DNA from 4 places in the Bradyrhizobium sp. INPA03-11B genome. Region 1 is predicted to be linked to each of the others. Evidence: predicted binding sites of a transcription regulator. Region 1 holds the regulator's gene; each other region holds the start of a gene.

The links. The regulator LexA, encoded in region 1, represses DNA repair genes until DNA is damaged. The targets are predictions, from matches to a motif close to TGTTCNNNNTGTGTTCNG.
Region 2: the regulator LexA is predicted to act here: its motif matches at 925-942, upstream of QMZ05_RS11140 (single-stranded DNA-binding protein).
Region 3: the regulator LexA is predicted to act here: its motif matches at 4,644-4,661, upstream of dinB (DNA polymerase IV).
Region 4: the regulator LexA is predicted to act here: its motif matches at 3,153-3,170, upstream of QMZ05_RS19005 (ribonuclease T2).

What each region holds. Positions count from the first base shown of each region.
Region 1 covers NZ_JASGSR010000022.1:83,188-91,082, forward strand. The annotation lists gene QMZ05_RS11925 (MFS transporter) at 1-1,260, opposite strand, end outside; gene QMZ05_RS11930 (ComEC/Rec2 family competence protein) at 1,693-3,981, shown strand; gene QMZ05_RS11935 (hypothetical protein) at 3,993-4,220, opposite strand; gene QMZ05_RS11940 (hypothetical protein) at 4,366-4,794, opposite strand; gene lexA (transcriptional repressor LexA) at 5,050-5,754, opposite strand; gene glp (gephyrin-like molybdotransferase Glp) at 5,998-7,209, opposite strand; gene QMZ05_RS11955 (HAD family phosphatase) at 7,249-7,875, opposite strand.
Region 2 covers NZ_JASGSR010000020.1:87,809-95,703, forward strand. The annotation lists gene QMZ05_RS11135 (outer membrane beta-barrel protein) at 1-664, opposite strand, end outside; gene QMZ05_RS11140 (single-stranded DNA-binding protein) at 1,112-1,603, shown strand; gene QMZ05_RS11145 (DUF2306 domain-containing protein) at 1,855-2,253, shown strand; gene gyrA (DNA gyrase subunit A) at 2,466-5,195, shown strand; gene QMZ05_RS11155 (sigma-70 family RNA polymerase sigma factor) at 5,348-6,262, opposite strand; gene QMZ05_RS11160 (SDR family NAD(P)-dependent oxidoreductase) at 6,259-7,017, opposite strand; partial or broken gene QMZ05_RS11165 (KUP/HAK/KT family potassium transporter) at 7,238-7,895, opposite strand, start outside.
Region 3 covers NZ_JASGSR010000074.1:24,915-32,809, forward strand. The annotation lists gene QMZ05_RS26815 (type II and III secretion system protein family protein) at 1-1,250, shown strand, start outside; gene QMZ05_RS26820 (hypothetical protein) at 1,263-1,655, shown strand; gene QMZ05_RS26825 (tetratricopeptide repeat protein) at 1,857-2,423, shown strand; gene QMZ05_RS26830 (hypothetical protein) at 2,707-3,840, opposite strand; gene QMZ05_RS26835 (hypothetical protein) at 4,081-4,347, opposite strand; gene dinB (DNA polymerase IV) at 4,723-5,970, shown strand; gene QMZ05_RS26845 (hypothetical protein) at 6,085-6,294, shown strand; gene QMZ05_RS26850 (GDSL-type esterase/lipase family protein) at 6,428-7,243, opposite strand; gene QMZ05_RS26855 (hypothetical protein) at 7,230-7,895, shown strand, end outside.
Region 4 covers NZ_JASGSR010000041.1:27,890-35,784, reverse strand. The annotation lists gene QMZ05_RS19030 (ATP-binding protein) at 1-659, shown strand, start outside; gene QMZ05_RS19025 (TonB-dependent receptor) at 728-1,177, opposite strand; gene QMZ05_RS19020 (DUF3617 family protein) at 1,584-2,114, opposite strand; gene QMZ05_RS19015 (hypothetical protein) at 2,156-2,455, opposite strand; gene QMZ05_RS19010 (hypothetical protein) at 2,623-3,099, shown strand; gene QMZ05_RS19005 (ribonuclease T2) at 3,214-3,900, shown strand; gene rlmJ (23S rRNA (adenine(2030)-N(6))-methyltransferase RlmJ) at 4,130-4,990, shown strand; gene QMZ05_RS18995 (cold-shock protein) at 5,252-5,464, shown strand; gene QMZ05_RS18990 (outer membrane protein) at 5,738-6,361, opposite strand; gene uvrC (excinuclease ABC subunit UvrC) at 6,626-7,895, shown strand, end outside.

The sequences.
Region 1 (7,895 bases):
GGCAATCACGAAACACACCGCCGGAACGACAATCGGGTAGATCAGCGCGTAGCCGATGCTGCCGGTGGCCGCGAAAGCGGCCGATGTGATGAACGGCACCAAGCCTCCGCCCCAGCCGTTGCCGATATGATACGGCACCGAGACTGAGGTGTACCTGATCCTTCCTGGGAAGAATTCCGCCAGGAACGCGCCGACGGGCCCGTACACCATCCCGACATAGCAGACGAGGATGAAGATGATGAAGATGGCGGCCGGATAGTTGATGTGTCCTGGCTGCGTGACCGTACCGAGCCACAGATACAGCGGATAGTAGGTGATCGCGGCAAGCAGCATTCCTCCGAGGATGACGGATTTGCGGCCGATCTGATCCGACAGCCAGCCAAAGAAGATCAGGCTCGGCGTTGCGATCAGCAGTGCGGCTCCCACGATGTAGGCCGAGGTAAGCGGATCGACCTTGGAGACTTGCTGCAGGAAGTACAGTGCCCAGAATTGACCGCTGTACCAGACCACGCCCTGTCCGATCAGGACGACGATGGCGATGCCGATGTACTTGATGTTGGCGCTGAGGAAGGCTTCCTTCCACGGATTCCTGGTCATCTGCCCGCGTGCCTTGATCTCCTGGAAAATCGGCGTCTCCTGCAGCTGGAGGCGGATGTAGATGGCGATGGCCACCAGCAGGAACGAGAGCAGGAACGGAATGCGCCACGCCCATTCGTCGAAGGCCTGATTGCCGGCCCAGGTCCGGGTCAGAACGATCACGGCCAGCGACACCACGATCCCGAGTGTCGGCGAGGTTTGTAGCCAGCCCGTGTAGTAGCCGCGGCTGTCGTCCGGAACATGCTCGGCGACATAGGTGATCGCGCCGCCATATTCGCCGCCGAGGCACAGACCCTGGATCATCCGCAAACCGAACAGAATGAATGCGGCCGTCAGGCCGATCGACTGATAGGTTGGAATCAGTCCGATCGCTCCCGTTCCCAGGCCCATTCCGCTCAACGTAATGAGGAATGTATATTTGCGGCCGACCCGATCGCCCATCCATCCGAACAGGAAGGCCCCCAGCGGACGGATCAGGAAACCCGCAGTGAACAGTGCGATTGTGCTCAGCAGGGCTGCGACGGGGTGGGATTGCTCAAAGAACTTGACCGATAGAACGGCGGCAAGGCTGCCAAAAATATAGAAGTCGTACCATTCAATGATGTTTCCCACTGACGCAGCGACAATCACGCGACGAAAATCGCTAGGTACTTGAATTGCCATGTGCTGCTCCTATCAAATGCAGACGCTACTCCTCGCGTTTTTTCAGCGATCAATCCGCTCGCGGAGTGCGCGTGGTGCGCGGCGTTGCAGGCGAGATTTGCGAGTTCGTCCGCAACGCCTGGTCTCAGGGGAGTTTTGGACCACCTGAGAAGAGCTCCAGCGGCCTTCAGTGCCGCGAGCCGTTACCGCCTCATCCCTGTCTGTCCGGGAATGCAGGCGTCAGGGCAGTCTAATCCCAACCGGATTGGTACCTAATGCGACTTTCGGCTCGATCGGTCTGACGCGGGCAGGAGCTATGGCCCGTGCGGGGAGCCGCGCGGCGCAGGTCGGTCCTCGTATCCCGCCTTGCCGGTCCGTATTCTGCATCCGTTCCGCTAGCGGTGAGGTCACTGCTTCCGGTAGCCTTGCCGCCCGGCAGGGATCACAAGTGGAATGGCGGAGCAGGGCACGACGCCGGGCGGCAAACGCGGCTACGCGGGGACGTGGCCGCCGCGTGCCGCCGTTCCTGCCGGCGGCTATCTGCCGACACCTGCCAGCATCTGGCGGCCCTTCGTCGAGACGCTGCGGCAGTGGGCGCGCGCGGAGGCGGGCGCCGGTCGGCTGTTGCCGTGGGTGCCGGTCGCGTTCGGCACCGGCATCGCATTCTATTTTGCGGCCGAGCACGAGCCGGTGCTGTCGGTCGCCGCCACTGTCGCGATCGTGCTCTGCCTGCTGGCGCTGCTGCTCCGGCGGCGCAGCGTGTTTCCTGCCATCGTGATGCTGGCTGCCGTTGCTGCGGGCTTTGCCATGGCGACATGGAAGACGGCGCGGATCGCTCACGGCGTGCTGGCGCGGCCGATGTTCTCGGTAGCGCTGACCGGCTTTGTCGAGACGCGCGACATCAGAGAGAAGACCGATCGCTTCGTGCTGCGCGTGGTCTCGATGGAGAGCCCGCGCGACAACACGAAGTTGGAGCGTGTCAGGCTCTCGGTGAAGAAGGGCACCGCGCCCGAAGTCGGCAGCTTCGTCGAATTGAAGGCGCGGCTGATGCCGCCGCTCGGGCCGCAGCGTCCGGGCTCCTATGATTTCGGCCGCGACCTGTATTTCCAGGGCATCGGCGCCTCCGGCTTCGTGATGGGTGCGGTCAAGACCAGGGAGCCGCCGGCGGCCGGTGGCCTCGCGCTGCGCTATGCCGCCTTCATGCAGTGGCTGCGCGACGCGATCGACGCACGCATCCGCACCACGCTCGACGGCGACCAGCGCGCGATCGCAACCGCGCTGCTCACCGGCCGGCGCGATGCGATCACGACGCCGGTCAACGATGCGATGTTCATCTCGGGGCTCGGCCACGTGCTGTCGATCTCCGGCTACCACATGGCTGTCGTCGCAGGCGTCGTGTTCTTCACGATCCGCGCGCTGCTTGCGCTGTTTCCGGCGCTGACGGCGGGGCACCCGATCAAGAAATGGGCCGCGGCGGCCGCGCTGGTCGCCGCGGCGTTCTATCTCTTGCTGTCGGGAGCCGAGGTCGCGACCCAGCGGTCGTTCTTCATGACGGCCGTGGTGCTGATCGCCGTGATCGTCGACCGCCGCGCGATCACTTTCCGCACGCTGGCAGTGGCCGCGCTGATCGTGCTCGCGATCGCGCCGGAGGCGCTGGTGCATCCGAGCTTCCAGATGTCGTTCGCCGCGACGCTCGGGCTGGTGGCGCTGGTGCAGATCGGGCTGCCGAACCTTCTGGCATCGCCGGACCATTCGGCGACCGCGCGGGTCGCGCTGTGGGGCGGGCGCGAGCTCACGATGCTGACGCTGGCCTCGCTGGTCGCAGGGCTCGCGACGACCCCGTACGCCGCGTTCCACTTCCATCGCGTGACGCCCTACGGGCTGCTCGCGAACCTTGCGGCCATGCCCGTGGTGTCGGCCGTGGTGATGCCGGCGGGCCTGCTCGGGCTCCTCGCCATGCCGTTCGGCTTCGACGGCGTGTTCTGGGCGATCATGGGGTTCGGCATCGACTGGATGATCCTGGTGACGCAATGGGTCGCGGCGCTGCCCGGCGCGGTCGGCCGGATGGCGGCGTTCGGTGTCGGGCCGATGATCCTGGCGAGTGCCGGTCTGATCCTGCTCGGATTGTTGCGTTCGCCGCTGCGCTGGTCGGGGGCCTCGTTGCTCGTGGTGGCCTCGGTCTGGGCGGTGCGGGTGCCGCAGCCGGACGTTCTGGTCTCCGCCGATGGCCGCAATGTCGCGGTGCGTGGCGGCGACGGCCGGCTGCATCTGATGCACAGCGCCAAGGATGCCTTTCTCGTGAAGGAATGGCTGGCGGCCGATGCTGATGCCCGAACGGCCGCGGATGCGTCGCTCGGCGAGGGGGTCTCCTGCGATCCGAGCGGCTGCGTGACGCAAGGGCCCGGTGGCGCCTTCGTCGCGCTGGCGACCCGGCCGGAGGCGCTGGCGGACGATTGCGAGCGCGCGGCGCTGATCGTGACCGCGCGGCCGCCACCGCCGCGGGACTGCGCCGCCTCCGTGATCGACGCCGAGCGGCTGCGGCGCCACGGCGCGCTGATGCTGCGGCGGAACCGGGACGGCTACGCCATCGATGCGGTCAAGCCGGGCGGGATCGACCGGCCGTGGTCGCCGGCGGTTCCCGGCTATGGCGAGAGCGAGACCACGCTGCGCGCGCCCACCGCCGCGCCGCGGCCCGCCGTCGACGCGACGCCGTCCGAGGTCGATCTGCAAGGCGAGGATTAGTAAGGCGAGGATTAGCCGGGATCGAGCGAGGTGCCGGAGGGCAGCTCAAACAGGCCGAGATGGTATTCGTCGGAGTCGGGGCCGCCGTCGGGCTTCTTGACGAGAGTGAAGACCGCCTCGGGAAACCGTTCCCAGACCTTCAGGTCGTCGGCCGTGACCGTCAGCCAGCCGAACCGGAACATGTAGCGGCCCGGTTCTGTGACGCGTCCAGCTTTTTGCCATGTGACCTTATCGACCACCGCGCACGTCCTCCGTGCACGATGATGCGCCAAGCCGTCCGCCGACGCAAATCTCCAGATGCGCCCCGGAACCCGACGTCCGGGGTCGCTCGAAATCGCTTAGGTCATCCGCCGCCGAACGGTTCATTCCGCGGCGACGATGCGCTCAACCCAAAAACAGCGACGCGAATGCAGAGGGCCGCCGCTCCACAACCTTCGGCTTCTGCTCGACCGGCGGATGCAGCGCCGGCAGTTGCAGCACGCTGACGCGCTGCCCCTCGACGAGCTGGGTCACCAGCACATGGCTTCCGTCGGGGAATTCGACCGCGTCGTGATGGCGGTCGGGCACGTCGGGCTCGACTTCGTTGAACACGCCGACGCGGAAGTTCATCGTCTTGGTCCAGATCCAGCGGCTGTCGTAGCGAACGTTCTCGGCGAAAGCGAGCTCGGTGCCTGGCAGCATGCAGACCGCGACAGTGGGATCGTTCTCCGAAGCAAAGCCGCGGGTCGACGTGCCGCGGAAGGTCGTCGTGATCAGCGTCTCTCCGACAATGGCGGGGCGCGATGCCACGGCGTGCAGACTATAGTCACACATCGGTTGGCTCCTCATTTCGAGGTAGCGACCCGTGCCTCTCCTTGAGGCATAGGGCCTCTACCAGAGTGGACGATAGCGAACGAGTGTCTGCTCGTTTCTGGGCTATTCTACGACTGGCCTGAGACCGCCTCAATCACAAACACGCGACGCTGCGTGAGAGGTATCGGAGCGCATCGGGCTGGCCGCATGCTGCGCTATCTTCCAAGGAACGATCCGACGTGTTGCTCGTTCCTCGCCGCTGCAAGTATTTGCAACTCAGTACTTGCGATAGAGGCCGATCAGCTTGCCCTGGATGCGGACCCGGTTCGGCGGCAGGATGCGCACTTCATAGGCGGTGTTGGCCGGCTCCAGCGCGATCGACGCGCCGCGGCGGCGGAAGCGCTTCAGGGTGGCTTCCTCCTCGTCGATCAGCGCCACCACGATGTCGCCGGTGTTGGCGACGTCGTTGCGCTGGATCAGCGCCATGTCGCCGTCGAGGATGCCGGCATCGACCATCGAGTCGCCGCGCACTTCCAGCGCATAATGCTCGCCGGCGCCGAGCATGTCGGGCGGCACGCTGATGGTGTGGCTGCGGGTCTGCAGCGCCTCGATCGGCGTACCGGCGGCGATCCGGCCCATCACGGGGACGGCGACCGGACGGTTGCCGTCGTCCTCGGCGACCGGGGGCGTGCTGGTGCGCTTGCCGAGGGTGCCTTCGATGACGCTCGGCGTGAAGCCGCGGCGGCCGTTGCCGCCGCCGGCCGCGAGCTCGGGCAGCTTGATGACTTCGATGGCGCGGGCGCGGTTGGGTAGGCGGCGGATGAAGCCGCGCTCCTCCAGCGCAGTGATCAGGCGGTGGATACCGGACTTCGAGCGCAGGTCGAGCGCATCCTTCATCTCGTCGAAGGAGGGCGGCACGCCGGCCTCTTTCAGACGTTCATTGATGAAACGCAGAAGTTCGTACTGTTTGCGCGTGAGCATCTCGAGTATTCCCCCGGTTGATAGCGTCGTTCGATTCCGAGACTCTTCAGTGGGGCCTGCAGGCCGGGCCTGACCTCAGGAGCATTGTGCTTGTTGCAAGCGCTCCCTGGCGGCCTCCCGTTTGTAGACACCAGCACTCGAAACAAATCATGAACGGACACTATATGTTCGATATGTGTTCTGCAACCACTTAATTTCAGGTGAACGCGCTCGGCAACGCACAATGAGCGGGCCGCGAAAGCCTCACTCAGGCAGCGTCAGGATCTCGCATTCGGTGCCTTTGACAGCCGCCGGCGCAAACGGCGGACGCACGAGAAGTGCCCGTGCCGCAGCGAGATTCCCGAGCAGCGACGAGTCCTGCTGCATGACAGGCGTTGCGATCAGCGTGCCGTCTTCGCGCTCGTCCAGGCGCGCGCGCAGATAGTCCTCGCGCTGATCGTTGGCGGCGAGGTCGCGGCCGAGCAGGGCGCTCGCGCGGCGATGATGAATCGTTTTTCGGCCGCTCAACGCGCGAATCAACGGCACCAGGAACAGGAAGGCGCAGACATAGGACGACACCGGATTGCCGGGCAGGCCGATCACCCGCATCGGCCCTAGCCGGCCGTGCATCATCGGCTTGCCGGGCCGCATCGCGATGCGCCAGAACGCCATCTGGACGCCCTCGGCCTCCAGCGACTTCTTGACGAGATCGTGGTCGCCGACCGAGGCGCCGCCGGTGGTGATCAGGATGTCGGCACCGCTCTCGCGCGCCCGGCGGATGCCGGCCGTGGTCGCCTCCACGGTGTCGGCGGCGATCCCGAGGTCGACGGTCTCGGCGCCTTCGGCCCGCGCCAGCGCCCGCAGTGCGTAACCGTTGGAATAGACGATCTGTCCGGCGCCGGGCTTTGATCCCGGCATCACCAGCTCATCGCCGGTTGCCAGCACCGCGACCTTCGGCCGGCGGCGGACCGCGAGCTCCGGGTAGTTCATGGCCGCCGCCAGCGACAGCGCGCGGTCGGAGAGGCGGCTGCCGGCGGCGAGCAGCACGTCGCCCTCGCGGAAGTCGACGCCCGCGGCGCGGATGTGCCGTCCGGCGGCTGCCGCCTCTGATATCGCGATGTGGTCGCCGTCGACCCTGGTGTCCTCCTGGATGATGACGGCGTCGGCGCCGTTGGGGATCACGCCGCCGGTAAAGATCCGCACCGCCTCGCCGGCACCGACCGTCCGCTCGAACGGCCGGCCGGCGGCGACTTCGCCGATCACCTTGAGCCGGGCCTTCAGATCGGCCGCGTCGGCTGCCCGCACCGCATAGCCGTCCATCGCCGACATCGGCTGCGGCGGCTGGGTGCGGAGCGCGGCGAGGTCACCCGCCAGCGTGCGGTGGTAAGCGGCATCGAGCGCGACCATTTCCTGCGGCAGCGGCTCGGCGCCGGCGAGAACGGCGGACAGGGCATCGGCAACCGGCATCAGGGCCACGCTCAGAACTCCTCAAATCCAGGGTTCAAATCCCGGCGTTCAAATACCAAGTGCAGTCAGCGCCGTTGCCACGTCATCCGTCGATGTCACGTGGATGGCACGAAGGCCGCGCGCCCGCGCACCCTCGATATTGGCAGCCAGGTCGTCGAAGAACAGGATCCGCGACGCCGGCACGCCGATGGCTTTTACCACATGATCGTAGGCCTCGGCGTCGGGTTTGCGAAAGCCGATGCTCGAGGACAGGAAGACGCTGCGGAAATGTCCGAGCAACTCGGCATGGGCGACCGAGAAATGCGCGACGTGGGCCGGATTGGTGTTGGAGAACGCGTAGAGCGGCATACGCTTCGCGGCGGCCGCGAGCAGCGGCGCGATGCCCGGCATCTCGCCGGTGAAGATCGAATTCCAGCCCTCGAGGAATTGCGCGTCGCTGAGGCCGATGCCCAGCGACTGGCGCAGGTTCGCGAAGAACGCCGCATCGTCGATCCGGCCGATCTCGTGATGCTTGAAGCTGTCGTCGACGACGAAGCGGCTGGCGAGCTCGGCCGGTGCGCATCCTGCGTGCTGGGCCCAGTGCGCCATCACCTTGTCAAAGTCGATCTCAAGCACGACGCGGCCGATATCGAACAACAGCACGTCGACGGAATCGGGGGAGAGTTGCGAGGTCATTGCGTGAAACCGTGTACGAG
Region 2 (7,895 bases), on a different contig from region 1:
TGCTGCTGAACAGCGCGCCGGTGGGGGTGGTGAGGTTGTAGGTCTTGTCCTGCATGAACAGGTGGTCGTACTCGACACCAGCGGTCCAGTTCGGCGCGAAGCCGACCTCGATGCCGGCACCGATGGTGCCGCCCCAGCGGGTGTCGCTGGCGCTGCCGGCGAGCACGCCGGTCGGCGTGAAGTAGGTGTTGAAGCGGTTGTCGGTCAGCGCCGCACCGCCCTTGGCGTAGAGCAGCACGTTGTTGACGGCGTAGCCGACCTGGCCGGTGAACAGGCCGAACGCGTCGATCTTCGACTGGTTGGTGAACAGGCCCGGGAACAGCGCGCTGTTGTTGCTGCCCTTCAGGTCAGCCCAGTCGCCCTGCGCTTCGAGGCCGAACACCCAGGCGCCAGCCTGCCAGCGATAGCCGATCTGACCGCCGGCGACGCCGCCGGTTGCGTCGTGGCAACCATCCGATCCGATGAACACGCCACCCGGGACCTGGTCCCAGCAATTGTGGCTCGAGCCCCAGCCGCCGTTGACGCCGATGTAGAAGCCGCTCCAGTCATAGACGGCGGCGATCATCGGCGGCGCCTTGGTGTAGGGGCGCGCCGCCAGGTCGGCGGCCGCAGCAGGCGCGGCGAACGCAATCAGGGCAACCGTACCGAGCAAAAACTTCTTCATCATCAATCTCCCAGCTCCCCGATCGGCTTCCAATTTGTCCCGAAGCCGACCTCAGACGCGAGCGCCCGCGTCATGGGTGGTAGCTATACGCTGATTCAACCGGAAGCGCCGTCTCCCAAAAGCCACACTTGCGGAAGAAGTAAGGCTGATACAAGCAGTTGATTTAGCTTGTGTTTTCAAAGGCTGATCAAGCCCGCGGCGGCCGGGATCGAAATCGGCTGCGGTTCCATCGCCATTCGCCGCTGCTACGGCTGGTTGTGGCGAACAAAACTGGAACATGATCGGCTGCGGTGCTATATCTCGATAATCGTGGATAACCGCGCACGGGCAAAGGCGGCGGGCCGGCGCCGGCGTATAGGGTCATCCACGACGCCTGCAAAGTAAGTGGCGAAGGTTGAGAGCGGCGGCCGATGTCCGGACGCCCGGTTTTTGAGTGGAGATGATGCGATGGCAGGAAGCGTGAACAAGGTGATCCTGGTTGGAAACCTCGGCAAGGATCCGGAAATCCGGCGGACGCAGGACGGCCGTCCGATCGCAAACCTGTCCATCGCGACCTCGGAGACCTGGCGCGACAAGGGCACCGGCGAGCGCAAGGAAAAGACCGAGTGGCACCGCGTCGTGATCTTCAACGAGGGCCTCTGCAAGGTCGCCGAGCAGTACCTCAAGAAGGGCGCCAAGGTGTACATCGAGGGTCAGTTGCAGACCCGCAAATGGACCGACCAGTCCGGCGTCGAGAAGTACTCGACCGAAGTCGTGCTGCAGGGCTTCAACTCCAACCTCACCATGCTCGACGGGCGCGGCGGTGGAGGCGGCAGCTTCTCCGATGACGGCGGCAGCGATTTCGGCTCGTCCGGTCCGGTCAGCTCGGCGCCGCGGCGCGCGGTGGCCGCCGGCGGCGGCAGCCGCAACAGCGACATGGACGACGATATCCCGTTCTGATCGAACGTTGCTTTCCGGCGCTCATGCCGTCGCTCCGTGAAGATCATTTCCCGGAGCGGCGTTGCGATGCGTGATGGCAATTTCCTCGTGTGAATTATGAGGATAACTCCATAGCCGCTTGCTGACTCACGAATCTCTGGAGGCGGCGAGGACGAGTTCCCCTGACTTTGACACAGGCCGATGTGAATGATATTTACATCGGCCTGCGGCGAGCGATGTTTGGCCGCCAGCTCAATTCAAGGGCCGCCACCATGAGCCTCGCGCCATTGCTCGACGCTGCGCCTGCGATCCCGCTCCATGCCTTCGCCGCGATGGCCGCCTTCGTGCTCGGCTCCATTCAGCTCGCCGCACCCAAGGGCACGCTGCCGCACCGGACGCTGGGCTGGATCTGGGTGATCCTGATGCTGGTCGTCGCCGGGAGCTCGTTCTGGATCCATCAGATCCGCCTGGTCGGCCCGTGGAGCCCGATCCACCTGCTGTCGATCTTCTCGCTGGTCATGCTGGTGCTCGGCGTGATGGCGGCGCGGAGCCACAATGCCCGCAGCCACAAGTTCACGATGATCGGGATTTTCTTCGGCGCGCTGGTCATTGCCGGGCTGTTCACCTTCATGCCCGGGCGGATCATGCACGCCGTGATTTTCGGCCACTGATTGGGCGATTGAGGGCGTCGCGGGGCCGGTTCCATCGGGTCCCCACCGTCTTGCGATCGCAGTGCAAAGCAGGCCCGCGGGAAGCCCACAATGCGGCTGGTAAGTGTATGAAAAAACGAAGGGAAAAACGGCTTGCCGGAGCCGCTCAGGGGTGGTTTTCAGGCCCCCGATGGGCTATATGATTCCCCAGTAAAACTGACCGGATTTCCCCTTTGTCCGATAACGAAGATGACAAGCCCGGCGAGCCGCCGGCGCCCTCAGATATTCGTCCCGTTTCCATTCTCGACGAGATGAAGAAGTCCTACCTCGATTACGCGATGAGCGTGATCGTGTCGCGTGCGCTGCCCGATGCGCGCGACGGGCTCAAGCCGGTGCACCGGCGCATCCTGTATTCGATGCATGAGCAGGGGCACACGCCGGACAAGAAATACGTCAAATCCGCCCGCGTCGTCGGTGACGTGATCGGTAAATACCATCCGCATGGCGACCAGTCGATTTACGACGCGATGGTCCGCATGGCGCAGGATTTCTCGCTGCGCGTGCCGCTGATCGACGGCCAGGGCAATTTCGGCTCGATCGACGGCGATCCGCCGGCGGCCTACCGATATACCGAAGCGCGGCTGACCAAGGCGGCGCTCGCCGTTCTCGCCGACATCGACATGGAAACCGTCGATTTCCAGCCGAACTACGACAATTCCGAGCAGGAGCCGTCGGTCCTGCCGGCCCGGTTCCCGAACCTGCTGGTCAATGGCGCCGGCGGCATCGCCGTCGGCATGGCGACCAACATCCCGCCGCATAATCTCGGCGAGGTGGTCGACGCCTGCGTGGCGCTGATCGACAACCCGGCGCTCACGATCGACGAACTGATCGACATCATCCCGGGCCCGGATTTCCCGACCGGCGGCATCATCCTCGGCCGCCAGGGCATCCGCTCCGCCTATCATCTCGGCCGCGGCTCGATCGTGATGCGCGGCAAGGTGACGATCGACACCATCCGCAAGGACCGCGAAGCGATCATCATCACCGAGATTCCCTATCAGGTGAACAAGGCCACGATGGTCGAGCGCATCGCCGACCTCGTGAAAGAGAAGAAGATCGAGGGCATCGGCGACCTTCGCGACGAGTCCGACCGCGACGGCTATCGTGTCGTCATCGAGCTGAAGCGCGATGCGGTGCCGGATGTGGTGCTGAACCAGCTCTACCGGTTCACGCCGTTGCAGACCAACTTCCCCGCCAACATGCTGGCGCTGGATTCCGGTCGTCCGCAGACGATGACCCTGAAGGATCTGCTCACCATCTTCGTCGCGTTCCGCGAACAGGTGGTGACCCGCCGGACCAAGTTCCTGCTCGGCAAGGCGCGCGACCGCGCCCATATCCTGGTTGGCCTTGCGATCGCGGTCGCCAATATCGACGAGATGATCCGGGTGATCCGGACCTCGCCCGATCCGAACACGGCGCGCGACACCCTGATGTCGCGCGACTGGCCGGCGCGCGACGTCGAGGCGATGATCACGCTGATCGACGATCCCCGGCACCGGATCAACGACGACGGCACGATCCGCCTGTCGCTCGAGCAGGCAAGGGCCATTCTCGATCTGCGGCTGCAACGCTTGACGGCGCTCGGGCGCGACGAGATTTCCGAGGAGCTCGACAAGCTCGCAGCTGAAATCGCCGACTATCTCGACATCCTGCGCTCGCGTGCGCGCGTGCAGGGCATCGTCAAGACCGAGCTGGCCGAGGTGAAGCAGCAGTTTGCCACCCCGCGCAAGACCCAGATCATCGAGCAGGAAGGTGAGGTCGAGGACGAGGACCTGATCCAGCGCGAGGACATGGTCGTCACCGTCTCGCATGCCGGCTACGTCAAGCGCGTGCCGCTGTCGACCTACCGGGCTCAGCGCCGCGGCGGCAAGGGCCGCGCCGGCATGCAGACCCGCGACGAGGATTTCGTCTCGCGCCTGTTCGTCGCCTCCACGCACACGCCGGTGCTGTTCTTCTCGTCGCGCGGCCAGGTCTACAAGGAGAAGGTCTGGCGGCTGCCGATGGCAGCCCCCAACGCGCGCGGCAAGGCGCTGATCAACATCCTGCCGCTGGAGCAGGGCGAGCGCATCACCACGATCATGCCGCTGCCGGAGGATGAATCCTCCTGGGGCAATCTCGACGTGATGTTCGCGACCACCAGCGGCACCGTTCGCCGCAACAAGCTGTCCGACTTCGTCGACGTCCGCCGTTCCGGCATCATTGCGATGAAGCTCGGGGAGGGCGAGGCGATCGTCGACGTGCAGATCTGCACCGAGCGCGACGACGTGCTGCTGACCGCCGCCGGCGGCCAGTGCATCCGCTTCCCGGTCCCCGATGTCCGCGTCTTCACCGGCCGCACCTCGATGGGCGTGCGCGGCATTGCGCTGGCCGAGGCCGACAGGCTGATCTCGCTGGCGATCCTGCGCCATGTCGACACCACCTCGGACGAGCGCTCGGCCTACCTGAAGATGCGCCGCGCGGTGGCCGGCGAGGCCACGACCGAAGAGCCGGTCGAGACCGAGGGCGAGGAGACGGCGAACGATGCGATCCAACTGTCGCAGGAGCGCTATGCCGAACTGTCGGCCGCGGAGCAGGTGGTGCTGACCGTCTCCGTCAACGGCTACGGCAAGCGGACCTCGTCCTACGAGTACCGCACCACCGGCCGCGGCGGTAAGGGCATCGTCGCGATGAGCGTCAACAACCGCAACGGCAATCTGGTGGCGTCGTTCCCGGTCGAGGACGCCGACCAGATCATGCTGGTCACCGACAAGGGCCAGTTGATCCGCTGTCCGGTCGCCGACATCCGCGTCGCCGGCCGTTCGACCCAGGGCGTGATCGTGTTCGACACCGCCGAGGACGAGCACGTGGTCTCGGTCGAGCACATTCCGGAAGAGGAAAACGGCGAGAACGGCAACGGCGGCTAGCGCCGCCGTAGTCCCGTAGCCCGGATGAAGCGTAGCGAAATCCGGGGGCTCTCGATCCGGCACTTCCGTCCCGGATTACGCTTCGCTGCATCCGGGCTACGAAAAGGCTTATGCCGCCTTTCTAGTTGGCTGCGGCGCGCCGTGCCCTGCGCTTACGTTCCGTCGCTGGTTGAGAATGTGAGCTCGGCGTCCGCCATGATGTAGCGGACGTATCGGTAGTCGCGGATGAACGTAATTTCGTCGCCGCGCCACTCTAGCCACATGAAGTAGCTCGGCCTGGTGTCCATGCCGTCCTCGAACACTGCGATGACTTCCCGGCCCTCCAACCAGGCGGGCGCCAGCCGTACCCGGTCCATTTTTCCGTAGATGCTGAAGAACACCCCAACGTCCGTCCGTCCTGTCCGGACGGCGTGAGCCGATTGATTGAGTTTCACGTCATCCGCCAGCATCGCGCGCAACCCGTCCCAATCTTTCTGGTTGAACAGGGTGACATACCGCATGACTGCTGCGGAGGGCGATCTGACGTCCGGCGGCCGCGATGCGGTCGCGTTGATCTCGCGAAGACGCGCACGCCCGCGCGCAAGATGCGCCTTCACGGAATCGACGCTGAGACCGAGCAGTGCGGCGATGTCGGCGAGCGGCTCATCGAGGACATCCTTCAGGATGATCACGCTGCGTTGCAGAACCGGCAGCTCGGCAAAGCGCGATACCGCTGTCCGCACCGCTTCCTGATGCATCAACTGCTCCACAGGATCAGGGCTTGCTCCGTCGACAACATCGTACGCCGCCTCGATCGGTTCGGCCGCGCGGATGGCTTTGCTGCGCCAGACATCCAATGCCCGGTTATGAGCGATGCGAAACAGCCACGCGCGAAGTTGGGGCAATTCGGTCATTGCTTCCAGAGCGACGAAGGCCTTGGCGAAGGTGTCCTGTACGACGTCTTCGCCCTCGATCACCGAGCCCACCAGGCGCGAACAATAGCGGTGAAGCTCGGGCCGCAGTTCCTCGGCGAGTGCGAGAAGCGCGGCCCACCGATTGGCGCTCGAAAGGTCTTCGCCGCTGGTCAAGCTGCCGCTCCCTCCATGACGGTCACGCCGGCATCGCCGTTGAGTCCGAACACGATGCCGTCAGCGTATTGCGGGTCCTTCAGAACCGAGATCACCAGATCACCGAATTTCCGGGGAGGCATGGGTGCGCCGAAGCGCGCGACAAACTGTTCGGGCGTAATCCCCATCGAACCCGCATAGGCACCAGCAGCGGCATCTCCGATCCCGGTCCCCAGGATCATCTGCCGCGGCACGATGGCCCGAAAACGGATACCGAGATTCAACTCCTGCGAAACGCCGTTGGCATACTTGGCCATGAACCATAGCATTCGCTTGGAGCCGCCGTAACCGCCGGACATCTGCGAGCCGGTCACAGCGGCGCCGCTCGATCCCACGAGAACCGTGCTGCCCGGCTTCATGGGGAGATTGAGCGCTGCCTGCAGCCAGAACAGGCCCGCTTTGACGTCGGTTTCCCAGGCGGCTGAAAAGTCCTCCCAACTCAATTGGTCCAGTCGGCCCATCCGCGGCGTGGTGCCCGCGTTGAGCGCCAGAATATCCGGCTTGATTTCAGAGAGGATGCGATTGGCGGCAGCGCGATCGGTCACGTCAGCCGGGATCGTCGCGACGCCGAGCCGGTCGCGAGCGGCCTTGAGCGAGTCCGTTCCACGCGCAACGACCGTGACGTTAGCGCCCTCGGCAACAAGCGCTTCAACCAGGCCGAGGCCAAGACCGCGGCTCCCACCGGTGACGACGGCGACTTTTTTCTCGAGGCTCATCTGTTGGCTCCCATGTCTGTGTGAAGCCAAGACGATCGAGGCCACCGAAAAGAGTCAGGCCTAATAGCACCAGAGCTCCAGCGTTTGAGCTGAAGTGGCGGATCGTGGGACGCGCCCGTAAAGCCACTTTGTGGCCCAGGTTCAGCGCGCTTCTTCTGGGTTGCGTGGCCCTTAGATTGTCAGCATTCGGCTCAAACGAGCTGCTCATGCACGTCCAGTTCTAAATCTCGATCTCCGTGCCGAACTCCACGACCTGGCCGGTCGGCACGCCGAAGAAGGCCGCGGACCGCTCGGCGTTGCGTTGCAGGAAGGCGAACAGCGATTCCCGCCACACCCACATGCCCGGAACGTCCTCGCGCGGGATGATGGTCTCGCGGCCGATGTAATAGGTCACGTCGGAGAGGTCGATGCCGGGCAGCTTGCCCTGCCGGCAGGCGAGCTGCAGCCCCTCATAGATCGTCGGGTACTGCATGAAGCCGTAGTGCAGGAGTATCCTTGTGATGCCCGGGCTGATCTCGTTGACGTCGGCGCGTTCCTCGTCGGGAATCCTCGGCCGCTCCTCGATCTGCACGGTGACCAGCAGCACGCGCTCGTGCAGCACGTGGTTGTGCTTGACGAATTGCGTCAGCGCGAGCGGCACGCCATTGGGCGCCGAGGCCAGGAACACGGCGGTGCCGGGCAGGCGGGCGCTGCATTTGTTGACCGCGGTCTCGATCAGATCCTCTTCGGGCTGGCGCAGCTTGGCGCGTGCTTTCTCGACCAGCTTCACGCCGCCGCGCCAGGTCATCATCAGGAACGCCACCGCGGCGGCGAGCAGCAGCGGGAACCAGCCGCCTTCAAACAGTTTCTCGGTGTTTGCCGCAAAGAAGATCGCGTCG
Region 3 (7,895 bases), on a different contig from region 1:
AATCCGGCACCGGAACGCGCGGCATTCGCGTGTCCGCGTCCGAAGGCCAGGTGGTGCTGAGCGGCATAGCCGCCGACGCGGTCGTCGCGGAGAAGGCGCTGGCGATTGCCAAGGGCAGCGTTCCCGAAGGCGGCATCGTCGTCAACGCGATGAGCGTCGCTGCGCCGCAGCAGGTGATGCTCGAGGTGCGCTTCCTCGAGGTCAACCGCCAGGCGGGGCGCGACCTCGGTGTGAACCTGATGGCGGCCAACGCCAATGGAACCAACATCGGCATTTCGGGGCAGGGTGGCGTTGTCGCCGCTGGCCGAACTCCCATTGGGGGTATCAACACCAACAACGGTCAGTTCGGTGCCGGGGGCGGTCCAGTCGGCTCCGCGCCCACAGGCAGCCTTCCTGTGCTGGGAACGATTGGAACGCTGGTCGGGTCCGCCGGCGGCGTGTCTCCGGCCCCGTTCGGCAGCCTGCTGACCAGCATTCTTCGGACCAGCAACGGCAGTTCGGTGGACCTTCTGATCACGGCGCTGGAAACCAAGGGCCTGGCGCGCCGGCTGGCGGAGCCGAACCTGACCACGCTCTCCGGTGACGCGGCGCGCTTCCTGGCCGGCGGCGAATTTCCGGTGCCGGTCCCGACCCAGTCGTCATCCGGCTTTCCGACCGTGTCGATCGAGTACAAGAAATTCGGCGTCGAGCTGGCCTTCGTCCCGACCGTGCTCTCGCGCGGCTTGATCAACCTCCGCGTCGAGCCATCGGTCAGCGAGCTCGACTTCGCCAATTCGATCACGATCCAGGGCACCAGTGTTCCTTCGCTGACCCGCCGCGACGCGCGCACCACCGTCGAGTTGCGCGACGGCCAGAGCTTCGCCATCGCCGGCCTGCTGCAGACCCGCAACCAGCAGGACGTGTCGCAATTGCCCTGGATCGGCTCGGTGCCGGTGCTTGGAAGCTTGTTCAGCAGCAAGTCCTACCAGCAGCAGGAAACCGACCTGGTCATTATCGTGACGCCGCGCCTGGTTGCGCCGGCGGCGCCCGGCCAGCAACTGGCATCGCCGCTCGACTCCCGCCTGCCGGCCAACGATGTCGATTTCTTCCTCAACGGCCAGATGGAAGTCCGCAAGCGCTACGACGACTACGTCAATTCCGGCGGCGACGTGAAGGGACCCTATGGCCACATCATCGCGCCCAGTGCGGTCGTCCGCGCTCCGCCACCGGCTGCCGCTGCAGACCAGCCGGTCGTGAAAACCCTGAACTAGAGGAGGCGATAGATGACCATCAGATATCTGGCTGTTCTCGCCCCCTTGCTGCTCGGCGGTTGCTACGGCGTCTACGGGCATGACGAGATGGACCGCTACGTGCAGCGCTCCGACACCATCACGATGAGCGCCGGCAACGCCAAGGAGGTCAACGCCGCCACCCACACGATCCATCCATGGCCGGCCTATGTCGGCGATCGCAGGATCGCGTATGACGGGCGGCGTGCGACCGAGACGGTGAAACGCTACGGCACCACGTCGCGGCCGGTCGATCAGCTGCCCGACTTTGGCGATCCGACCAAGGCGATGGGCCAGCCGCCGCCGATCACCACGATTCAGAATGTCAACACGACCGGATTGGGAGCGGGGACCGGAGGCTCGGTGGCCGTCGGGGTGGGCAAATAGGAGTGAGCTGACGGTCTCGGTTTGGTGGCATTTGGCGTTGGGACGTCGATTTCTCGATCGACCCTGGCGGCGTGGGCCAGATACCGGAGCAGGCTCGAAAGGGAAGTGCGACGTTGGTTTCTGGCGCTGGCCTCAGTGTTTCGGTCGCGCGGTCTGTTTCTCGTAGGTAGTTTCGCGATGGTGTTTCGAATGGGGCAAGAGATGCGCTGGACTTGGGGAGCGGGACGAGGGCTGCATCGTCTCGCGCCGGCGTTGATCTGCTGCTGCTTGGCGACCGGCCTTGCCGGATGTGACTACACGACGCGGGAAGCCGCGATCGTCGCGCCCGTGGATCCGCCGGGCGGCGACCCCGTGCAGGAGCCGACCGACGTCAAATACTATCCCTCCGACGAGCCGGTGCGGTTGGGCCTCGAGCACTACAACCGCGGCAATTACGGTATAGCGCAGCGCTATTTCAAGGATGCGGTCGAGAAATCGCCAAAGGACGTGACCGCCTGGGTCGGGCTCGCGGCGAGCTATGACAAGATCCGCCGCTTCGATCTTGCCGATCAGGCCTATGCGCAGGCGATCCGGCTTGGCGGCGAGACCGTGCAGATCCTGAATGACCAGGGATATTCCCTCATGCTGCGCGGCAATCTGGGCGGCGCGCGGCGCAAGTTCGAGAAGGCGTATGCGCTCGATCCGGGCAACCCGGTCATCGCCAACAACCTCGAGCTTCTCAACGGCAGCCGGAAGTTCATCGAGCGGCCGCCGAACAATCAGCCGTAGCCTGATCGACCCCCGAGGCGGCAAATGACGCCGTAGCGCCGGGCTAAAGCGCGATGAACCTGGATCGAATCGCTTTGGCCGCGCGCTCGCTTCACCTCTCCCCACCGGGGAGAGGTCGGATTGCGCCTGGCGATGCGAAGCATCGTCCAGTGCAATCCGGGTGAGGGCTCTTGCTCCCTCGATAGACCGTAAGCCCTCACCCGATTTGCTGCGCAAATCGACCTCTCCCAAAGGAGAGGTGAACTTTCGACGCCGATGCAGCTCAACCTAATCTCGTGATGGGCTAGTTCGGCATCAGCACGGCATCGACCCGGCGGCTGTTTCGCGCGCTGATGATGATGGTGCCATTGCGGGTCGCAAATCGCGCACCGACGAGCCGCGGAACTTTCTGCGTCAGCGCGGATGGCAGCGGGATCATTCCGCCGGTGATGGGATCGCCGACATTGACCGCCGGCGCCCCCGCGCCGGCCGAAGGGGCAGCCTTGATGTATTCCCTGATCAGCTGAATCTCTTCGCGCGAGAGGTTGAGCGCAGCCTGTTCGCTGGCGGCGTCCGCAGTCTTCTTCTCCGCTTCGGCCTTGTCCCGCGCTTCGTCCTGCTCCGTGGCTTCGCGTTTCGCAGCTTCCTGTTCGAGCCTCGCAAGACGCTCCCTCAGCGGGACCAGCTCTCGACGCAGCGCGGCATTGTCCGACTTCAACGTGGAGATCTGGCCGAGTGCGATCGCTGCGGCAACGCATGCGACGACCGAAATCAGGCTGAGGCACGCAACGGCGAGCCCGGTCATTCCGCCGCGGCTATCGGCGCGTCGATCCGGTCCGTCGTCCGTGGATCGCCGTTTCCGCGCGCGGCGGAGCTTGGGCATTCTGGCGCCGAGCCATCCGGCAAGTTGCGACAGCCGGGAATCGTTTCGATCCGTCGGATGAATCGAGCCAAATGCCGGCTCGGGGACGATCGGAGCGCGTGCGGGCAGGTCGGGTGCTGCCGTTGAGCGGCTTGCGTTCGCGGTCGCGCGATCGGCAAGCTCTTCCATCAGGCGCGGCAATTGGCGAGCAATATCGTCGGGCCGCTCGACCACGGCATCGCCGATCGCATCGCGCGTGTCGGCCGCAGCAATCTCCAATCGCTCCGCCTGCGGTTCGCCGGTCTCCTGCTCGGCGAGTTCCTGTTCGGCGCGGGACGCTTCGAGCGAGCGCCACAGCGCGAGGCCGGTCTCCGTGATCTGCAGCCCGGTCTCATTGATCGAGGCCCATCCGGATTGGAACACGTCGGCGTCGCCAAGTTCGGACGATCGCTTCAGCTTCGTGGCCGCATCGCCCGCGGCGATCATGCGCTTGACTTCGCGGCTGACCTCTTCGAGCGGAATCCGCTGCTCGGGTCTTGCGGCCAGCACGCTCAGGATCGCCAGGTTGAATCTCATGTGGCGCCCCTCGATGTCCCATCAAGCGGTCGTGCAGCCGTTGCTCTCCCGCGCGGGCGACGTGCGAACCTCAGCGGAGGTCGAAGCAGATCAAACATGCCGTCGTGGATGCCCGTCAGTCGGAGAGCCAGGCAACTGTAGCGGCTCCCCCACGGGCAAACAATCCGCCTTCAGGCGCACGACGGATGGATAAGTCCGCCGGCGAACGCGACCGCCGGAATCAAACTCCACCGGCGCAGCTCAGAGAAATTCCCGAAGCCTGGAGAGCTCGATCACGTGCTCGGGCGACAGCACATCGGGAACGAGGGGAGGCTGCGATTTGGTCCGGATCTCATAGAGATGTCGGGTCTTCTCGGGCTTGCCCATGAAGTCCCGAATGCATTGGTCGAGCGTTCCGTTGACGATCATATACGGCGCGCGATCCTCTCGCCTGGAATTGCCGAGAGAAGGCCATTTGTATAGGTAGGCCGCAGCCTGGAAGTCCACCTGATGAGAGTGGTCGGTCATTCAGGATGTCTACCCGAAAAAGCCCGTCCGTCAAAGCATGCCGGCCCGCGCGCACCAGCGCAGCGGAGATGCGAGAGCCGTGCGTCGTCGCGCGCGTCGTCGGCCAAGCGTGCCATCGTGGATGCCGAGCGATCTGCCAACAGCCTCGCGGTCGCTCAACCACACCACTCTCGCTTCGATATCGCGCGAGCCGAGATGTGCGTCGACGCGGAGCGCACGCGAACGCGCGCTGACGAAGACGGCATCGCTCGCGGCGCGTGCGCCTGTAACAATTCCGGGGCGACCGGGCTTGAGGATGTTCTTGATTTGTTCTTTTGGCCGTCGTAGCGTCCAAGGACGGGCGGTCTTGCTCAGGTCAGGGATGAACGGGCCGAGATGGCAGCCGCAGCCACCATCCTTCACGCGGACCTGGATGCGTTTTACGCGTCGGTCGAGCAGCTGCTCGAGCCGTCGCTGCAAGGCAAGCCGGTCGCCGTCGGGGGCGGCGTTGTGCTTGCAGCGTCCTATGAGGCCAAGGCCTTCGGGGTGCACGGTGGCATGTCGGGACGGGAAGCTCGCCGGCTCTGCCCGCAGCTCATCTTCGTCGGCGGCCATTTCAGCGATTACCAACGGCTGGGCGACGCGGCCATCAAGGTGATCGGCGACTTCACGCCGCTGGTCGAGCGCATCTCGATCGACGAGGCGTTTGCCGACGTTGCCGGCTGCACTCATCTGTTCGGAGCGCCCGCCGAAATTGCCGCCGCGATCCGGCGGCGCGTGCGCACCGAGCTCGGCCTTGCGATCTCGGTCGGCGTCGCCCGCACCAAGCACCTCGCGAAGATCGCCTCGCAGGTTGCCAAGCCCGATGGACTTGTCGTCGTCGATCCCGACGCCGAGCTCGGCTTCCTTCATGAATTGCCGGTTGAATTGATGTGGGGCGTGGGACCGGTCACCCGGACACGGCTGGACGCGATCGGCGTCTCGACGATCGGTCAACTCGCCAAATTGTCGGAGCGCTCGCTGACACGGTTGCTCGGTCCCGCGGCGGGCGAGAAGCTTGCTGCGCTGTCCTGGAATCGCGATCCGCGACAACTCAAGCCGCATCGGCGCGCGCGCTCGGCAGGCGCACAATCGGCGCTTGGCCGAAAGCCCGCGATCGAGCAGGTCATTCGGCCGACGCTGCTTCATCTCGCCGATCGCGTCGCCACGCGGCTGCGGGCGAAATCCCGGCCCGGACGAACCGTGACGGTGCGCGTTCGTTTCGCCGACCTGAAATCGGTGACGCGCTCGATGACGCTCGATGCGCCGATCTGCACGACGACGATCCTCGCCCGGCTCGCCGAGAATCTGGTGCGCGCAGCTCTAGCCGATCACCCCAGCGAGAACTTCATTTCGCTGCTGGCGATTTCGGTGTCGCACCTCGAGGAGCATTGGGATCTCGCGCTCGAGCTTCCGCTTGGACTGGCCGATGAGGCGCTTCGCGCCGGAAGCCCGGCTGGGCTGGCGCGTTGGGCGGCGGACCGTGCCATCGACAAGGTCCGCGATCGGTTTGGCTGGGATGCGATCGGATACGGTTCGGCGGCGCTGGAGGTCGTTCGTTCGGTGCCCGACGATTTCCGCAAGCTGGCCGAGAAAGATCTCTAGCTCTGCGCCGGTTCACCGGTCTGTCATCGCATTAAGAAAAGGCAATTTGGAATCGCGGGCTTGTGAGTGGTGGCCTGGCCCGCCCGGTCTATCCTGCGCATGCGGAGGATAGCCATGAAGTTCAGCGCCGAACTGATCCAGACGATGCGCGATGCGCTAGAGACGGTGATGGCAAGCGTCCCGGCCGATCAATCCGTGTTCGGTCTCAAGGCGGCGGTTGCCGAATGCATCTTGCGGGCGGCCGCCCACGGCCAGACGTCGTTCGACGGGCTCGTGACGTCAGCATCCGATCAGCTGCAGTCGATCATTTCGATGCTGACCTAGGAGATGGGACCGCGCGCGAGGATCGCTCGCGGTCCCGTCTACCCGCCGCACGAATGGCGGCAAGCGATCATTGTCAGCAGAGCGCTGGCGCAGCGCTTGCTGGCGCTCGTTACCGCGCAGCCGCGCTGAACGCCTACGATGAACCGATGCCGTCCCTCGCGATCCTGGTCAGAGCTTCGTATCCGGATGGCGTCAGGTGCAGCAGATCGCTCTTGTAATTGGCGCACGGCGTAGTCCGTCCGCATGCGATGTTGGAGGCGTCGATCGTCCTGATTCCGAGTTCCCGGCTTCTTCGGCTGAGTTCGGAATTGACCGATCCAATGTTCTCGGCCGCACCCTTCATTTGCTCGCCTCGCGGAAGGATCTGGATCGAGTAGATCTTGCCGTTCGGCCAAAGCGCCCTGATCTCTTCAAACAGCTTTTGATAGGATTCCATCACGCCGCACGGCTTGTCGAGGTAGATGTTGTTGGTCCCGACCAGCACGATGACGGACCTCGGCTTGATCTTACGCAATCGCTCGCGCTCGTGTTCGATGAACCAGAGCGTGTTCTGAATCCTGTCGCGTCCGACGCCGAGGTTGGCCACCGGCCCGGCGCCGAGCGAGGCTGACAACTCCTTCGGCCACGCCTCAACCAGCGAGTCGCCTAGCATGACCGTCGAAACATCGCTGGTTAAGCCTGACACATTTCGCTGATATTTGCGGAGAGCATCGGCATTGTCCGGCATGGCCGGTGTCACGGCGAATTGCGCATCGGTCTTGTCGCATGCAGCTCGCGCACTCTGCGCTCGTCCGACCGACGGTAGACAGAGTGTCGCGACCATTGCTAACGTCGCCGCTGCATAGACGATTGATGTCGTTGACGCGGTGTGGCAGAGCGTTCCATCAGGCGTTGTCGATGTCATTGCGCGGTTCCATCTGAAGGCAGTCAATCCGATGTCGCTGAGCATTTCGATCCTGGGACAGTCAAACAGCATCTTGAAGGCGGGCTTTTTCCAGAAGTTTCTGGACGCTGATGACACAATTGAAGTGAAATCAGCAGGAAGGATCGGTGCATCTCCGTCCTTGCTCGGCCCTTACTTCGCCCAGGGCGACTTCTTCAAAGGCTCGGAATTTTGCATTGTCGACACGTGCGTCATCGATTTTTCGCTCCTTTCGGCCAATGCGATCGATTACTACGATGTTGTGAGGTGGGTTGAGTGGATTGGGCATTCTGCCAAACGCGCCAATTGCGAGCCGGTTTTCGTTTGCATACCGGTAAGCGACATCAACGCATCGAGGACGATCATCTCCGCCTGCATTTCAGTCTGCCAGAAGCAGGACTGGTACTACCTTGACGTCAGGGACGTCATTGCCGCCGTCGTCAAGTCCAACAACGTGGGCGCGAAGGAACTATACGCAGACGGCAGTCATCCGGCCGAGTTCCTGTCAGGGGTGATAGCCACGCACCTTGGCAATTTCTTGACTAAGATACGAAACGCGGCGAGCGCAAAGTGCAAACGCACGTTTGCATTCACGACTTACGAACGCGTCCCGCTCAGGGATCAAATCCCGAGCACTCCGCTCGAATATTCGTCGAGGCTGATAACGTTCTCCGGTGTC
Region 4 (7,895 bases), on a different contig from region 1:
AGGCCTTCATCGAGATGAAGGCGCGCGTCGAGCGCTCGATCGAGCAGCGCACCGCGATGCTCGCCGGCGTGTCGCACGATCTGCGCACCATCCTGACCCGCTTCAAGCTCGAGCTCGCCCTGATCGGCGAAGGTCCCGAGATCGACGCGATGCGCAAGGACGTCGACGAGATGTCGATGATGCTGGAAGACTACCTTGCCTTCGCGCGCGGCGATTCCGGCGAGGTCGCGCAGCCGACCGACATGGCGATGGCGCTCGAGGAGCTGCGCAGCGACGCCGAGCGCCACGGCCACACCGCGACCGTCGCATTCCACGGCCTGCCCGTGGTCACGGTGAAGCCCGCCTCGTTCAAGCGCTGCCTCGCCAACCTCGTGTCCAACGCGGCGCGCCACGCCAACACGATCTCGATCACCGGCCAGCGCGACCACCGCTATCTCAACATCACGGTCGACGACGACGGCCCCGGCATCCCCGCCAACATGCGCGAGGAAGTATTCAAGCCCTTCCTGCGGCTCGACGATGCCCGCAACCAGGACGAAGGCGGCACCGGCCTCGGACTTGCAATCGCCCGCGACATCGCGCGCTCGCATGGCGGCGACATCATGCTCAGCGAAAGCCCGATGGGCGGCCTGCGGGCGCAGGTGCGGGTGCCGGTGTAGCGTAGCGTTTTCGAGCGAAGTGGGCGCCGGTTCGCGTGAAGAAAACGCGTCCAAACAACAAGCCTGAGCTACCAGCGGTAGGACAAGGTGCCGATCACCTGACGCCGTTCGCCGGCATAGCAGTAGCCGGACTGACAGGTCTGGTAGCGCGTGTCGAACAGATTGGTGGCGTTGACGCGCATGGTGGCGCCGAGGAAGCGCCGGTCGAGCTTGCCGAGATCGTAATCGATCACCGCATCGAACAACGTCGTCGCCGCATTCTGGAACGTGTTCTGGTCGTTGCCGAAGTTCGTCCCGATATAGCGGACGCCGAGACCGAGCCCGAGCCCTTCGACCGGAACGCCGGACTGGAAGGTGTATTTGGCAAACGCGGCGAAGGAATTTCTCGGAATGCCGGAGAGCTCGTTGCCGGTGGTGTCGGGATTGCCCTGCGTGATCACGACGTTGAGATGAGTGTAGGCCGCAGTGAGATCGAATCCCTGCTTGAGCGCCAGCTTCGCCTCGAGCTCCACGAACACGGCGCTGTTCGGCGTCGACTACGGGCATTCCTACTACAACGACAAGATTGGCTACGGAGCAGCTCCCGATCTCAATCTCCTGACGATGAATTACGGCGCCCAGGCGATCGCGACGCCGGCATTGTCGCTGGAGATGCGAGCGGAGCGAGCCTCGAAGGATGCACCGCCACCAGATGGGCCGTCGACGCTTCGAGACGCGTGGAGCCTGTCACCGGGCCGCGCTTCGCGCGGACCCTATCCTCGTCATTGCGAGCGAAGCGAAGCAATCCATCGCACAGCGTACGCGGAGCATGGATTGCATCGTCGCTATCGCTCCTCGCAATGACGGGGTGAACAGTATCGCAGCCTCTCGGCATGAGAGAGGCGATGCATTCAGGCGCGCGGCCGCTACCGGAAGCGCTGCGCCTTACTTCTGCTTGGGCAGCAGGCCCTTCAGCTTTTCCATGTCCTTGATATTCATCTTCATGCCGCCGGGCATGATGATGTCACCGGGCTTCTGGTCGCTCTTGCAGGCGCCGAGCCATTTCGCCTCGATGGTCATCGTGGTGTCGCGGGAGCCGGCCGCGCCGCCCTCGGCGTGCGAGGTGCTCTTCACCGTGTAGGCGGAATTGAAGTCACCGACGATCTCGGCATGGCTCTGCATCGACATGCCGGCGACGCTGCACACGCTGTCGCTGACATAGCCGGTCGCGGTCTTCTGGATGTCCTGCTTGGAGCAGACTTCCTTGGCCATCGGCGAGGCCGCCGCGCTCATCTCCTTGTCGGTGGTCTCGTCGGTGCAGTGCTGCATGGTGATTTCCGGCATCGGACCGCCGGTACGCACCATCTTCATCTCCCACAGACCGGCCTTGCGGATCGGCAGGTCGACGGCGCTTGCGGCGCCGGTGGACAGCACAAGGCAAACGGCAGAGCCAAGCAAGGCAAGCTGTCGTGTCATGCGGCTAGCTCCCGGCTACGATCGGAGGATTTAAGGCGCGCTCAGTAGAGCGTGCGCAGTGGCCTCTCGGCGGCACCATACGGTACCCAGCGACAGGCGAAGGAGATGTAGCCGCCGGGGTAGCGCTGAACGGCCAGGAACTTGACCACCTTGCCGTAGGAGGCGCAGTGGTCGACGGCAAGCTGCCGGGCATCGGTCTGGGCCGCCAGCGAATAGGCGATGATACCGCCGGTATCGTTGCCCTTGAACGGCGGCACCGGTTGCAACCAATCGGCTTGCGCCGGCCCCACGGCGAGCATCCCGCTAACGGCAACCAGACACGCGGCCAATTTCGTTCGCATCGCAGACTCCATTTCGCTTGAGGCCCAACATAGAGTGCGCCGGCGACGGTGAAAAGAACGAGCCGGCAGCTAAAGGTGGACTTCTCGGCAGGTGTTGCCGCGCTGCACTTGACCTTGCCGGGGGTTCACGGCACCGTCGGCCGCATCGGATAATCGGGTGGATTCCCATGCGCAACCTGTTCAACTCCCGCAACAAACTCGGCCGCACGCTTGGCCTTGGCGCCGCACTCGTGGTCGGCACGCTGGCCTTCGGGGGCACGGCGCAGGCCGCCAATCCGTTTGAGCTGAATTTCTGGCTGTCAGGCCCGCGCTATGACGGCAATGTGGCGCCGTGCGAAAAGGCGCTGACGACCATCAGCGATCAATTCCACGAAAAGGAAGCCACCTTCTGGAATTCCCCGCTCGTGATCACCGGCTTCAGCCGGATTCACGAAACCGCATTCCGCCCCTGGCAGTCCGACAATATTCCGCGCCGCTACTGCTCGGGTGACGCCATGCTGAGCGACGGCAAGGTGCGCAAGGTGCACTATTCGATCATCGAGGACGGCGGCTTTTCCGGCTTCAACCAGGGCGTCGAATGGTGCGTCGCCGGGCTTGACCGCAACTGGGCCTATAATCCGTCCTGCAAGGCCGCGCGGCCCTGATCTCCGACCGGATTGGTAAAGCAGAAGCCGCCGCCATTCAGACGGCGGCTTTTTGTTCTTGAAATGTTCCGGTGGCCTGCTAGGCTCCGAACGGTCGCGTGAGGGGAGCGTTTGATGCCTCGGTTGGTCACAATTTCCCGATTTCTGATTTCGATTGCCTTTGTTCTGGCTGGAGCGGTGGGGGCTTCGGCCCAGGATCGCCGCCAGAATGCGCCGGGCGAGTTCGATTTCTACGTGCTGTCGCTGTCCTGGTCGCCGTCATTCTGCGAGGCGGCGAGCGAGCGGGGCAACAACGGCCGTGGCACGCAGGCGCAGTGCGGCGGACGGCCCTACTCCTTCGTGGTACACGGCCTGTGGCCGCAATATGAGCGCGGCTTTCCGGAATACTGCCAGCGCCCCTCGCCGCGGCTCGCGCGCAACATCATGACCTCGATGCTCGACCTGATGCCGGCGCCCGGACTGATCTACAACGAGTGGGACAAGCACGGCACCTGCTCCGGCCTCGGCGAGCGCGCCTATTTCGAAGCGATCCGCAAGGCCCGGGCCGCGGTGAAGATCCCCGAGGAATTCCTGCAATTGTCGGAGCCGAAGACGGTCGCGCCCGACGAACTCGAGACGGCATTCATCAAGGCCAATCCCGGGCTCAGCAACTCCGCGATCTCGGTGACCTGCGACAGCAAGCGGCTCAGCGAAGTGCGGATCTGCCTCAGCAAGGATCTGCAATTCCGGTCCTGCGAGGAAATCGATCGCCGCGCCTGCCGCCGCGATCAGGTGCTGATGCCGCCGGTTCGCGGCGGCTGAAGCCTGCTCCGCGTCATCGCCAGGCGGACGCGCGTCTTCGCGCGGAGCGTCCGGTCGTCGATGCCGTCACGAAACCGGCGAGATGAGGCCCAGCTGCCCGGGAGCCGGCTACGCCAAGGCTTCGCCGAGATCAGACGTTAACCCCGCCGAAGCTTTAGCGAAGGCCGGGACAGACCGGGCATGACGAAGTACAACATGCGCTCCCTCAGGAGCGCAGTGCGATAAGAGCATGAACTACCGCCACGCCTTTCATGCCGGCAACTTTGCCGACGTCATCAAGCACATCGTGCTGGTGCGCATGCTCACCTATCTGCAGGAGAAGCAGGCGCCCTTCCGCGTCATCGACACCCATGCCGGCGCCGGCCTCTATGATTTGATGTCGAGCGAAGCGCAGCGCGGCGGCGAATGGCTCACCGGCATCGCGCGATTGATGCAGGCGCGGCTCTCCGACAAGGCGTTGCCCTTGATCGGGCCCTATCTCGACATCGTCAGGGCATTCAATCCGAGAGGCGAATTGAAAACCTATCCGGGATCACCGCTGATCGCGCGAGCGCTGCTGCGTCCGCAAGATCGTCTGACGGCGTGCGAGCTCGAACCCGGCGCGCGCAAGCAGTTGATCGATGCATTGCGCCGCGACGCGCAGGCGCGCGTCGTCGATCTCGACGGCTGGATGGCGCTGCCCGCATTCGTGCCGCCGAACGAGCGGCGCGGCCTCGTGCTGATCGATCCGCCGTTCGAAGCGAAGGATGAGTTCGAGCGGCTGGCCAGCGCTTTTACGGAAGCGTATGCGAAGTGGCCGACCGGCGCGTACCTTTTGTGGTACCCCGTAAAATCCCGGAGGGCCACCGACGACCTCGCGCGCAGCGTGGCCATTGCAACAGCAAGCAGCCGGCCCGCCGGCAAATGCTTGCGCTTGGAATTCAGCGTGGCGCCGCAAGAAGCCGATGCAGGCCTCGTTTCCACCGGGCTTTTGATAGTGAATCCGCCGTGGACGCTGGCGAACGAGCTGAAGATCATCCTGCCCGAACTCGAGAAGCCGCTTGGTCAGGGCGGCGCGGCACGCTTCAGACTCGAGACGCCTAAACCTTGATCGGTAGCACCCACTGAAAAGTTCGATTTTGAGCATAGGCAATTTGCGCGGAACCGTATTATGCTCATCCTGTTACGACTGGCTTTACGTTCCGCTTCCGCGAATGGTTGCGGCGGAGTGACAAGGCCGAAATAAAATCCAGACAGACCGGCGGCGTGACGCCGGCCTGTTCAGGTGGCCAAGCTTCCGACAAGCGAATGTCGGTCAACCGCTGCGCGGCGTGCGCGTAGCGGTGGAGCAATACGGGGGAGGAGTTTCCCGATGGCCATGACTGGGACAGTCAAGTTCTTCAACGGAGAGCGTGGCTACGGCTTCATCAAGCCTGATGATGGCGGCCGCGATGTGTTCGTTCACATCACAGCTGTCGAGCGTGCAGGATTGAAGGACCTGACTGAAGGACAGCGCATTACGTTCGAGGTTGAACCGGACAAGAAGGGCAAGGGCCCGAAAGCCGTCAACCTGGTGGTTTCATGACGAGCCCTCGCGATGCGCGGCTCGTCCTGAACGGCGAATGAAGCGTTGCGTGTGAGTTGATTGCCGGGCGCGTGGCTCGCGCTCGCTGCATGACCACCTGCATGATGCGGACGCGACTGACGGTGCCGCATATCGGATGCGTGCGGCCGACCGGCTGGCTGCGCTGATGCCGCGGTGTTGACGCTGCCGCGTGCGATGTCGCCCTGATCTGCGCAAAGAAAACCCGGCCGCGCGAGGCGCGACCGGGAGTTGAGATCAGACGTTTTCTTGTTCTCAGAAGTGGTAGTTGATGCCGGCGCGAACCAGGCTGAAGCTGTAGCCGTTCGACGCACCGCCGGTGATCGTGAAGTTGCTGTTGGCGAGATCGACGTAGAGATATTCGATCTTGGCGCTCCAGTGCGGGGCGAAGCCCATTTCAGCGCCGGCGCCGACGGTGAAGCCCGCATTGGTGTGGCTCTCCGTCATGCCGAAGGTCTCGCCGCGCAGTTCGCCGAAGGCGAGACCGCCGGTCGCATAGAACAGCACGTTGTTGACCGCATAGCCGGCGCGGCCGCGCACCGTGCCGAACCACGGGTTGGAGAATTTCCACGGCGCGAACCGATCGTCGGCCGTGGTGCCCTGGATATCGGCCTCGAAACCGAACACCCAAGGTGAGCCGTTCTGGAAATTGTAACCGGCCTGCACGCCGCCGACGAAACCGGACGGCTTGGTCGGGTTGTTCTCGACCGAGCCCCAGCCATAGCCGACATTGCCGCCGAGATACGGGCCTGCCCAGCTATAGGCATTGAGCGGCTGATAGACGGTGTAGGGCGAGCCGTAGTTGAGGTCAGCCGACGCCGCCGAGGTCGTCCAGCCTGCGACGATCAGTGCCAGCGCACGCGCAACCAACCGGGTCATAGCCACTCTCCACCACGCAACTGCCGCAGCCCGCTGGCCCAAGGCCGGCGTGGTTACGGAATTCCACTTTTTTCGCTAAGGTTTATCGAGAGTTTTAAGTTAAAGGGCTGTTAAGCCCGGTTACCGGCCCGCTCATCAGTCTTAACAATGTGTTACCCGCCGGCCGCGGCTCCGGCGCAGGGTCGGTAACTTGCTGCGATCGGGACTGTTTTCCGGTGCCGCCGACGCTGGCGAGCGGTCTCCCAAGCGCTTAGTTTACGGCCCATGGTTCACGATTCTCCCGAGCGCCCGGCGCCGGCCCCCAAAGCCGTCTCCAAGCCGCGGCGCGGTTCAAAGTCCGACCTGCCACAGGACGACCTGACGCTCGACACAACCGATGTCGATCCCGAGACCTCCGCCGCCGAGGAGGAGGAGAACGCGCGCCTGCCCGAGGCTGCCGAGGACACCACAGAGACGGTCGCCGAGGGGACACTCTCGGTCGGGCACGCCGCGATCGAGAACGCGGTCCGGCTCGCCCCGACCTCGCCCGGCGTCTACCGCATGCTCAATGCCGCCAACGACGTGCTCTATGTCGGCAAGGCGAAGAACATCAAAAAGCGGCTGTCGTCCTATGCGCGCGCCAACGCGCCGCTGCCGGCGCGCATCCTGCGCATGATCGCGGCGACCACGCATGTCGAGATCGTCTCGACCATGACCGAGACCGAGGCGCTGCTGCTCGAAGCGAATCTGATCAAGCAGCTCCGCCCGCGCTTCAATGTGCAGCTGCGCGACGACAAGTCGTTTCCCTATATTCTCATCTCGGGCGACCATTGGGCGCCGCAGATCCTCAAGCATCGCGGCGCGCAGTCGCGGCCCGGACGCTATTTCGGCCCGTTCGCCAACGCAGGCGCGGTCAACCGCACCATCACGGCGCTGCAGCGCGCGTTCCTGATCCGCTCCTGCACCGACGGCTTCTTCGAAAGCCGCAGCCGGCCCTGCCTGCTCTATCAGATCAAGCGATGTGCGGGCCCCTGCACGCGCGAGATCGACTTCCCCGGCTATAGCGAGCTGGTGCGCGAGGCGACCGAATTCCTCTCCGGCCGCAGCCACGCGGTGAAGGAATTGCTTGCGGCCGAGATGGAGAAGGCCTCCGGCGAGCTCGAATTCGAGACCGCAGCGCTGTACCGCGACCGTCTTGCGGCGCTGTCGGCGATCCAGTCGCAGCAGGGCATCAATCCGCGCACGGTCGAAGAAGCCGACGTGTTCGCGATCCATCAGGAAGGCGGCTATTCCTGCGTCGAGGTGTTCTTCTTCCGCACCGGCCAGAACTGGGGCAACCGCGCCTATTTCCCGAAGGCCGAGAAGAGCTTTACGCCGGAAGAGGTGCTGTCCTCCTTCCTCGCGCAATTCTACGACGACAAGCCGCCGCCGAAGCTGATCCTGCTGTCGCACGAGATCGAGGAAAGCGCGCTGCTCGCCGACGCGCTGACGGTCAAGGCCGGATCCAAGGTCGAGGTCTCCGTGCCGAAGCGCGGCGAGAAGAAGGAACTGATCG